Regions from separate parts of the Nocardioides sp. GCM10030259 genome, predicted to be linked through region 2. Evidence: predicted binding sites of a transcription regulator. Region 2 holds the regulator's gene; the other holds the start of a gene.

Region 1 (4,405 bases), on a different contig from region 2:
GTGGCGGCGGCCGTGGTGGTCGGGGTCATCGTCTGGTGGGCGACCCGGTAGGGATCACTCGAGGGCGCTGGCGCGGGTCTTCGGCGTGGGCTCCGGTACGACGTCCGCGTCGGCCACGAGCTCGGCCTCGCGGACGCCGTTGACCCCGGTCGGCAGCTGTGGCTCGAGGCGTACGACGGCCAGGGCGCCGAGCAGCACGCAGCCGATGACGAGCGTGCCGATGTAGACGCTGCCGAGGTGGTGGCCGATCAGGAAGCCGGCGATCGGCGGCGCGATGATCTGGGCGGCCTGGAAGGCCGCGGAGTTGGCGGCGTTGTAGCGACCGCGCAGGTGGTCGGGCGCGAGGTCGTTCACCAGCGCCGGCACCGTGGGCTGGAGCAGCGTCTCGCCGAACGCGAAGACCGAGGCGCAGGCGGCGACGAGCATCGTCGCGCCCCAGGTGCCGGACACCAGCCCGGTCGCGCCGAGCAGCAGCCACGACAGCGCCCAGACGGCGGCCATCAGCGCGATGATCCGGGTGCGGCGGTGGCCCTCGATGCGCTGCAGCACGACCAGCTGGAGCAGCACGATCACCAGCGTGTTGGCGGCGAACGCGTAGCCGAGGCCCTGCGTCGAGACCTCGCCCACCGAGCGCGCGAAGGCCGGCATCCCGGCGTTGAGCTGGGCGTAGCCGACGTACGACGACACGAAGCTGAGCACCATGAGCGAGGCGACCGCGGGGCGGCGCAGCACCTCGACGTACCCGACCTTCACGGTCGTCTCGTCGTGGTGGACGGCCCCGCCGGTGACGTGGCGCAGCGGCACCAGCATCAGGAAGAGCGCGGGCAGGTAGCTCGCGGCATCGCCGAGGTAGATCGCCTGGAAGGTCGACAGGTCGTCGACGCGCACGAACGTGCCGGCGACCAGGCCGCCGATGCCGATGCCGAGGTTGAGCAGGGTGAAGTTCACGCCGAAGTAGCGCTGCCGCAGCTCGGACGGGATCACCGTGGCGATGAACGCCTGGAACCCCGGCCACGCGACGCCGAACGCGAGCCCCGTGAGCAGGAGCGACACCCCCGCGACCGCCGGCGTGGCCGCGAACGCCAGCATCGTGTTGCCGACGACCTGCAGCGCCAGCGCGCCGATCAGGATGCGCCGGGCGCCCCAGCGGTCGATCGCGGCGCCGCCCGGGCCCACGACCAGGAAGCCGACGAGCGGCGGTACGGCGAGCAGCAGGCCGGCGTCGCTGAGGGCGAATCCGCGCACCTCGTGGAGGTAGACGATGTTGAACGGCAGCACCAGGCCGGTGCCGATGAACTCGAACACCACCACCGAGAGCAGCAGCTTGCCCTCGCGCGGCAGGTCGTGCCAGAAGGAGCGGAGGGTCAGCCGGCTGGGGTCGTTCGCGCTGGACATCGGCGGAAGTCTCGCAGCGCGAGCCGACAGTGGGCGAATCGTTATCGGCGTCGATCTCAGAAGACGTTGAGCGGCCGGAACTGCACCGAGATCCGCGGCCCCGCGTGGGCGACCTTGGGTACGGCGTGCTCCCAGGTGCGCTGGCAGGAGCCGCCCATCACGAGCAGGTCGCCGTGGCCCATCTCGATGGAGATCGACGAGCCGCCGACCCGTGGCCGGAGCGCCAGCCGGCGCGGGTCGCCGAGCGAGACGATGGCGACCATGGTGTCCTGCGTCTTGCCGCGGCCGATGGTGTCGCCGTGCCACGCGACGCTGTCGCGCCCGTCGCGGTAGTAGCAGCAGCCGGCGGTCACGAACGGCTCCCCGAGCTCCGGCCGATAGTGCGCCGACAGCGCGCCCCGGGCCCGGGCCAGGGCCGGGTGGGGGAGCGGCTCGCCCGCGCCGTACGTGTGCAGGAGGCGAGGTACGTCGACCTCGCGGTCGTACATCTGCCGGCGCTCGGCCCGCCAGGGCACCTCACGCACCAGCGTGAGGAACACGTCGTCGGCCTCGGGCAGCCAGGTCGGGCAGACGTCGACCCAGGCGCCCCGGGTCAGCGTCCGCCGCTCGACGCGGTCGAAGGTCGGCGCCTCGATCGTCGGCGCCCCGAACAGCGAGCCCTGGAAGTCCATGCCCCGAGCATACGCCGACATCGAACAGATGTTCGATGTCATATCGGGGTGATCTCGGGGTGAATCCGGTGGCGCCCGGGGTGCCGGCACGGAAGGCTTGACCCATGACCGAGGCCCCTCCCACCTCGCCGCCCGCCGCGCGGGTCCGCAACCTCACCAAGACCTACGGCACCGGCCAGGCCCTGGTCCGCGCGCTCGACGACGTCTCGCTCGACATCGCGGCCGGCGAGTTCACCGCCGTCATGGGTCCCAGCGGCTCGGGCAAGTCGACGCTCATGCACTGCTGTGCGGCGCTCGACACCGCCGACTCCGGGGAGGTGCTGATCGGCGACCAGGACATCACCCGGCTCAAGGACAAGGCGCTGACCCGCCTGCGGCGCGACGAGATCGGATTCGTCTTCCAGTCGTACAACCTGGTGCCGACCCTGACCGCCGAGGAGAACATCAAGCTCCCGATGGCGATCGCGGGGCGCAAGCCCGACACGGATTGGTACGACAACGTCATCGCGACCGTCGGGCTCGGCGACCGGCTGAGCCACAAGCCCAACGAGCTCTCGGGCGGCCAGCAGCAGCGGGTCGCGGTCGCCCGCGCGCTCGCGAGCCGGCCGCGGATCGTCTTCGCCGACGAGCCCACCGGCAACCTGGACTCCCGCTCGGGCGCGGAGGTGCTGGAGCTGCTGCGCCGCAGCGTCGACGACTACGGCCAGACCATCGTCATGGTCACGCACGACCCCGTGGCCGCGGCGTACACCGACCGCGTCGTCTTCCTCGCCGACGGTCGCGTCGTCGACGAGCTGCGCGACCCGACCCGCGAGCAGGTGCTCGACGTGATGAACCGGATGGCCGAGCAGGTCCCCGAGCAGATCCCGACCACATGATCAAGGCTGCTCTGAAGAGCCTGCTCGGGCGCAAGCTGCGCCTGCTGATGAGCACCTTCGCGATCGTGCTCGGCGTCGCGTTCGTGGCCGGCACCCTGATCTTCAGCGACACGCTCAACCGCAGCTTCACCGCGCTCTTCGCGTCGACGGTCGGCGACGTCGTGGTCCGGCCCGAGGGTGGTACGACGGTCGACGGCGCGCCCTCGACCGTGACCATCCCGGCGAGCCGTCTCGAGGAGATGCGGGCCGTGGACGGCGCAGCGCGGGTCGACGGCAACGTCAACGCGTTCGGCGTGTTCGTGGTCAGCAAGGAGGGCAAGGTCGTCAGCGGCTTCGGCCCGCCGGCGATCGGCGGCAACTGGTCCGACGCCCCGGCCGGGCACGACCTCCAGGGCCTCGCCATCGTCCAGGGCCGCGAGCCGCAGGTGCGCGACGAGGTCGTCCTCGACGTGCGCACCGCCGAGCGCGCGGACTACCACCTCGGCGAGAAGATCACGATCATCCCGTCGACGGCGATCGAGCAGGAACCCGGCGCCGACCTCGCCTCGCTCCGCCTCCAGCCCACCCTCGTCGGCATCGCCGGGTTCCCGAGCGGCGGCTCGCTCAACGGCGCGACGTACGCCGCCTTCGACACCCCCACGGCACAGGAGCTCTTCCTCGGCGGCGCGGACGCCTACACCGACGTCTGGGTCACCGCCGAGGACGGCGTCTCCCAGGAGGAGCTGCGCGACCGGGTCGCGGACGTGCTGCCCGACGGGCTCGAGGCGGTCACCGGTGACGACGCCGCCGACGAGTCCGCCTCCGAGCTGCTGGAGGCCATCTCGTTCCTCACGACCTTCCTGTTGATCTTCGCCGGGATCTCGCTGGTCGTCGGCGCGTTCCTCATCGTCAACACCTTCTCGATCCTGGTCGCCCAGCGCAGCCGCGAGCTCGCGCTGCTGCGCGCCCTCGGTGCATCGAGACGGCAGGTGACGTGGTCGGTGCAGCTCGAGGCGTTCGTCCTCGGCCTCGTCGGCGCGACCGTCGGACTCGGGCTCGGTGTCCTGCTGGCGATGGGGATCCGCGCGCTGTTCGCCAACTTCGGCCTCGACCTGTCCGGCCAGTCACTGATCTTCCGGCCGCGCACGTTCATCGCGTCGTACGCCGTGGGCGTGATCGTCACGATGACCGCGGCCTGGCTGCCGGCCCGGCGCACCGGCCGGATCGCCCCGGTCCAGGCGCTGCGCGACGACGTGGCGCTGCCGGAGTCCACGCTGCACCGCCGGATGTGGGTCGGCGCCGCGCTCGTCGCGGTCGGCCTCCTCGTGCTGTGGTTCGGGCTGTTCAGCGACCTGCCCTACGGCGGCTGGCAGACCGGAGGCGGGATCCTGGCCATCCTGCTCGGCGTCGCCGCGGCCAGCCCGGTGATCTCGCGGCCGTTCCTCGCGATCGCCCGCGCGGTGTTCGCCCGGGTCTTCGGCA
Region 2 (4,405 bases):
CGGCACTTCCGCGACCTGGGCTGGACGGTGCGTCCCCCGCGCTCCATCCAGGAGACCCAGACCAAGATCCTCGGCTGCGAGGGCGAGCTGACCCAGCAGCTGGGCCGGGCACCGCGCCCCTCCGAGATCGCTGCCCACCTCGACGTCGACCTCGAGCTGGTGGTCGAGGCGCTCGGCGCCAACGGCTGCTTCGCGCCGGTCTCCCTGGACGCGACGACCAGCGACGACGACGAGGCGCTCTCCCGGCGCCTGGGCCACGACGACGCCGGCTTCGACGTCGCCGAGGCGCGCGCCCTGCTCGCCCCCGTCCTCGCCCAGCTCACGCCGCGCGAGCGCAAGATCGTCGAGATGCGCTTCTTCCGCGGCTGCACGCAGGCCGAGATCGGCAGGGAGATCGGCGTGACCCAGATGCAGGTCTCCCGGCTGCTGACCCGGATGATCGCGCGGATGCGCAACCAGCTGAGCGTGGCGCACGCCGCCTGACCGGTGTTCCATGCCCGGTTCGCCGCGCATCGGACACAATGTCCGTGTGACGGGTGCGACGGGTGGGAAGCGGGCGGGGTCCCGCCGCGGACCCCGCCGCAGGCGCAGGTTCCAGCCCGCCCTGCTGCTGCTCGCCCTGGGCATCACCGCCTGCGTCCTGGCCTGGGGCTACCTGGTGTACGCCGCCATCGACTTCGGCGCGACCGCCCGCGGCGGGGACGCCCGCGCGTGGTGGTTCCTGGCGATCGCGTCGGTCGGCGCGGTGGCCTGCCTCTTCTTCGGGCTGATGCTGGTGGCGTTGCTGACCCGGCGCCTCGGCATCAGCAGACCCCCCACGCCGCGCGGCTCGGCAGAGTCGACCGAGACCGACGGCGGCTCCGACGACGAGCCGCCGCGGCCGATCGGCGGGCGGCGCGCGGCGCGGTAGCGACGTCTCAGCGGTCCGCGAGCCGGCGCACGAACTTCAGCCCCGACCAGGTGTCGTCGACGGCCGCCACCTTCACGTCCACCCAGCCCAGCCGGAGGCCGAACTCGCGGACGACGCCGTCACCGAGGTCGCTGTCGATGCCGAGCGCCCGCTGCGCCGCCTGCTTGGGCCAGCACACCCAGACCATGCCGGCGGTCCGGGTCCGCTCGAACAGCACCGGCAGCCGCGCCTCGAGCGCCGCGCGCCTGGTGTGGAAGGTCAGGGTCACGTCGAGGCTGTCGGGCCGACCCGGCAGGCGGCGTACGACGTGGGCGCCGGTCGTCCCGAGCTCGAACCCGTCGGGCGCGCCGTCGAGCAGCACCACGTGCTCGTCCTTGACGCCCAGCTTGCGCAGCAGCGGGGTGCCGGAGTAGCCGGCCATGGCGGCAGCGTAGGGACACCGGCCCCGAAATGACCTCGAGGGGCGGAGCCGGCCAAGGCTCCGCCCCTCGCTTCCCCGGTTATCGCCGGCCGGGGTCGAAGCGGCCGGCGAAGTGTGTGACCCGGTGGTCTGTGCGGGATCAGTCGATCGGACTCACTCGACCGGGACCAGCAGCCGCTGGCCGGCGACGAGCATCCCGGAGTCGAGCGCGTTGAGCTTCTCGATCCGCTCGATCATCGAGCGGACGTCGCCGTCGGTGGCGGCCGCGGAGGCGATCTCCCACAGGGTGTCGCCCGGGCCGACCTGCACCACGGCGGTGGGCTCCGGCGTGCCGGAGTCGCGGGTGGCGACCGAGCCGCCGGCCAGGGCGACGCCGACGGCGAGCACGGCGACGAGCGCGAGGAGGACCACGACGGCGCGGCCGCGCCGGGTCAGGCGGACCGTGCTGCGCGGACGCGCGGCGGGCCGGCTGTGGAACATCTGGTCGATCGTCATGGTGCTCATCTGGTGACCTCCTGGGGAAGTGGTCCCGCCTCCGGGACCTCGGGTCTCTGTGTCGTCGAGAGCAGTTCTAGTGGCGACCACCGACAGTCCCTCGGGACCGGTCCGGACCACCCACTCGATCAGCCGTTCGATCGAACATGTGTACGACGTTAGAGCACGTGTTCGAACGACACAAGGCCTTCGCCGAACATTTGTTCGATCACCTCGAATCCCCTCGGGCACCGACACGCGGTTCGAACAGATGTTTGAACCCGGCGGCGGGGAGGACTACCGTGAGCCCATGGCGAAGACGGCAGGGAAGAAGATGGCCGGGAAGACGCCCGGCAAGATGACGGTCCGCGAGCTGCCCGACGGCCCGGCCGACGCGACCGGGCTCACCCCGCGACAGCAGCGTGTCCTCGCGACGATCAAGGACTCGATCGAGAAGCGGGGCTACCCGCCGAGCATGCGCGAGATCGGCGAGGCGGTCGGGCTGACCAGCTCCTCCAGCGTCGCCCACCAGCTCAAGGTCCTCGAGGAGAAGGGCTACCTCAAGCGCGACCCCCACCGGCCGCGCGCCCTCGAGGTCTTCCTCCCCGAGGTGATGGCGGCCCGCCGTTCCCTGGGCACCGCCGAGGAGTCGACGTACGACGAGACGGGTCTCGGCGACAGCGTGCCCGCAGCGTCGTACGTCCCGCTCGTCGGCCGGATCGCCGCCGGCGGGCCGATCCTCGCGGAGGAGCGCTACGAGGACGTCTTCCCCCTGCCCAAGCAGCTGGTGGGCGACGGCGAGCTCTTCCTGCTCGAGGTCTCCGGCGACTCGATGATCGAGGCGGCCATCTGCGACGGCGACTACGTCGTCATCAAAAAGGAGCAGACCGCCGACAACGGAGAGATCGTCGCGGCGCTCATCGACGGCGAGGCCACGGTGAAGACCCTGCAGCGCAAGGACGGAAATGTGTGGCTGCTGCCGCACAACCCCAACTACGATCCCATCGACGGCACGAACGCCACCATCCTCGGCAAGGTGACCGCCGTGCTGCGACGGGTCTGATAGGTCGAATTCCCTACAACATCGGGGAATCACCCGATCGGACCCCGAGGTTGATCGGGTGAATACCCGATGGGCACGGGGAGGGATGATGGAGGACGCTGGTGCTGTGACGACAGCGCCTGCGGTGGCACGCACGCGGACCCTCCCGATCTGGGCCCGCGGCCTCCTCGAGCTGGCCCTGATCCTCGGGCTCTGGGTCCTCTACAGCCTCGCCCGCCTGCTCGCCGACACATCGATGAAGCCGGCCCTCGACCGCGCCAACGACCTGTTGCACATCGAGAAGCTGCTCGGCATCGAGTGGGAGGTCCCGCTCAACCAGCTCTTCAGCGACTACCGCGTGATCGGGCTGGTGGGCAGCTACTGGTACGCCACCTTCCACTACATCGTGACCGCCGGTGTCCTCATCTGGCTCTGGCGCCTGGGCACCGACCGCTATGGACCAGCCCGCCGCGCCCTGGTGATCGCGACGCTGGCGGGCCTGGTCGCCTACCTGTTCATGCCGACCGCGCCGCCGCGGTTCATCAGCGGGTACGTCGACGTGCTCAGCCTGCACGCGGCGGACGGGTGGTGGGGCGCCGACGCGTCCGCGCCGCGCGGCGTCGGCGGGCTGACCAACGAGCTCGCGGCGTTCCCCTCCCTGCACGCCGGCTGGGCGCTGTGGGTGGCGCTGGCGCTGCACGTCTACGCGACCCGCAAGTGGGTCCGGGTGCTCGGTTGGGTCTACGCCATCGGCACCGGCATCGTCATCGTCGGCACCGGCAACCACTGGGTCATCGACGCCCTCGTCGGCTGGATGATCGTGCTCCTGGCCTGGGTGGTCGCGATGGCGCTTGGCCGGGTGCCCCTGCGATGGCCCCGACGAACAACAGGTGAACGAGCAGAACCCGGGGGGACGGCGGTCGTTGAGTGAGGCGTGACAACGCCTCTCCTCCCGCGTCGCGCCGTCCTCGCGACCACCGGCGCGATCGGCGCCGTCGCTCTCGCGCCCGGCGCTGACTCCGTCGCTGCGGCTGCGCGCTTCCGCCACGGCGTCGCCTCCGGCGACCCGCTCCCCCGCGCCGTCGTCATCTGGACCCGCGTGACGCCGACGGCGGCCAGCACCCCGGGCTCGGGCCGCGGCCCGACGGTCACCGTGCACTGGGAGGTCGCGACCGACGAACGCTTCCGCCGCGTCGTACGACGTGGGCGCGCCACGACCGGACCCGACCGCGACCACACCGTGAAGGTCGACGTGACCGGGCTGGCGGCGGACACGGCGTACCGCTACCGCTTCCGCCTCGACGGCGAGACCAGCCGCGTCGGCCGCACCCGCACGGCGCCCGCGGTTGACAGCGATCCGGCGAACATCCGCTTCGGGGTCGTGTCGTGCGCCAACCTCCAGGCCGGCTGGTTCAGCGCCTATCGCGGCCTGGCCGCGCGCGACGACCTGCACGCGATCGTGCACCTCGGCGACTACCTCTACGAGTACGGCCCGGGCCAGTACGGCTATGGCGCCAACGACGTCGACATCCGGCCGCACGTGCCGGCCCACGAGATG

What was found. Region 2 encodes LexA, which represses DNA repair genes until DNA is damaged. Its sites were predicted from a motif close to TCGAACANNTGTTCGA; they were not measured.
Region 1: the regulator LexA is predicted to act here: its motif matches at 2,087-2,102, upstream of ACFQQI_RS04000 (alpha-ketoglutarate-dependent dioxygenase AlkB).

What each region holds. Positions count from the first base shown of each region.
Region 1 covers NZ_JBHTDF010000003.1:271,194-275,598, forward strand. The annotation lists gene ACFQQI_RS03990 (SRPBCC family protein) at 1-51, shown strand, start outside; gene ACFQQI_RS03995 (MFS transporter) at 55-1,395, opposite strand; gene ACFQQI_RS04000 (alpha-ketoglutarate-dependent dioxygenase AlkB) at 1,452-2,066, opposite strand; gene ACFQQI_RS04005 (ABC transporter ATP-binding protein) at 2,171-2,944, shown strand; gene ACFQQI_RS04010 (ABC transporter permease) at 2,941-4,405, shown strand, end outside.
Region 2 covers NZ_JBHTDF010000002.1:104,016-108,420, reverse strand. The annotation lists gene ACFQQI_RS00840 (SigB/SigF/SigG family RNA polymerase sigma factor) at 1-483, shown strand, start outside; gene ACFQQI_RS00835 (hypothetical protein) at 530-910, shown strand; gene ACFQQI_RS00830 (DUF3052 domain-containing protein) at 918-1,331, opposite strand; gene ACFQQI_RS00825 (LysM peptidoglycan-binding domain-containing protein) at 1,485-1,835, opposite strand; gene lexA (transcriptional repressor LexA) at 2,116-2,868, shown strand; gene ACFQQI_RS00815 (phosphatase PAP2 family protein) at 2,975-3,778, shown strand; gene ACFQQI_RS00810 (alkaline phosphatase D family protein) at 3,782-4,405, shown strand, end outside.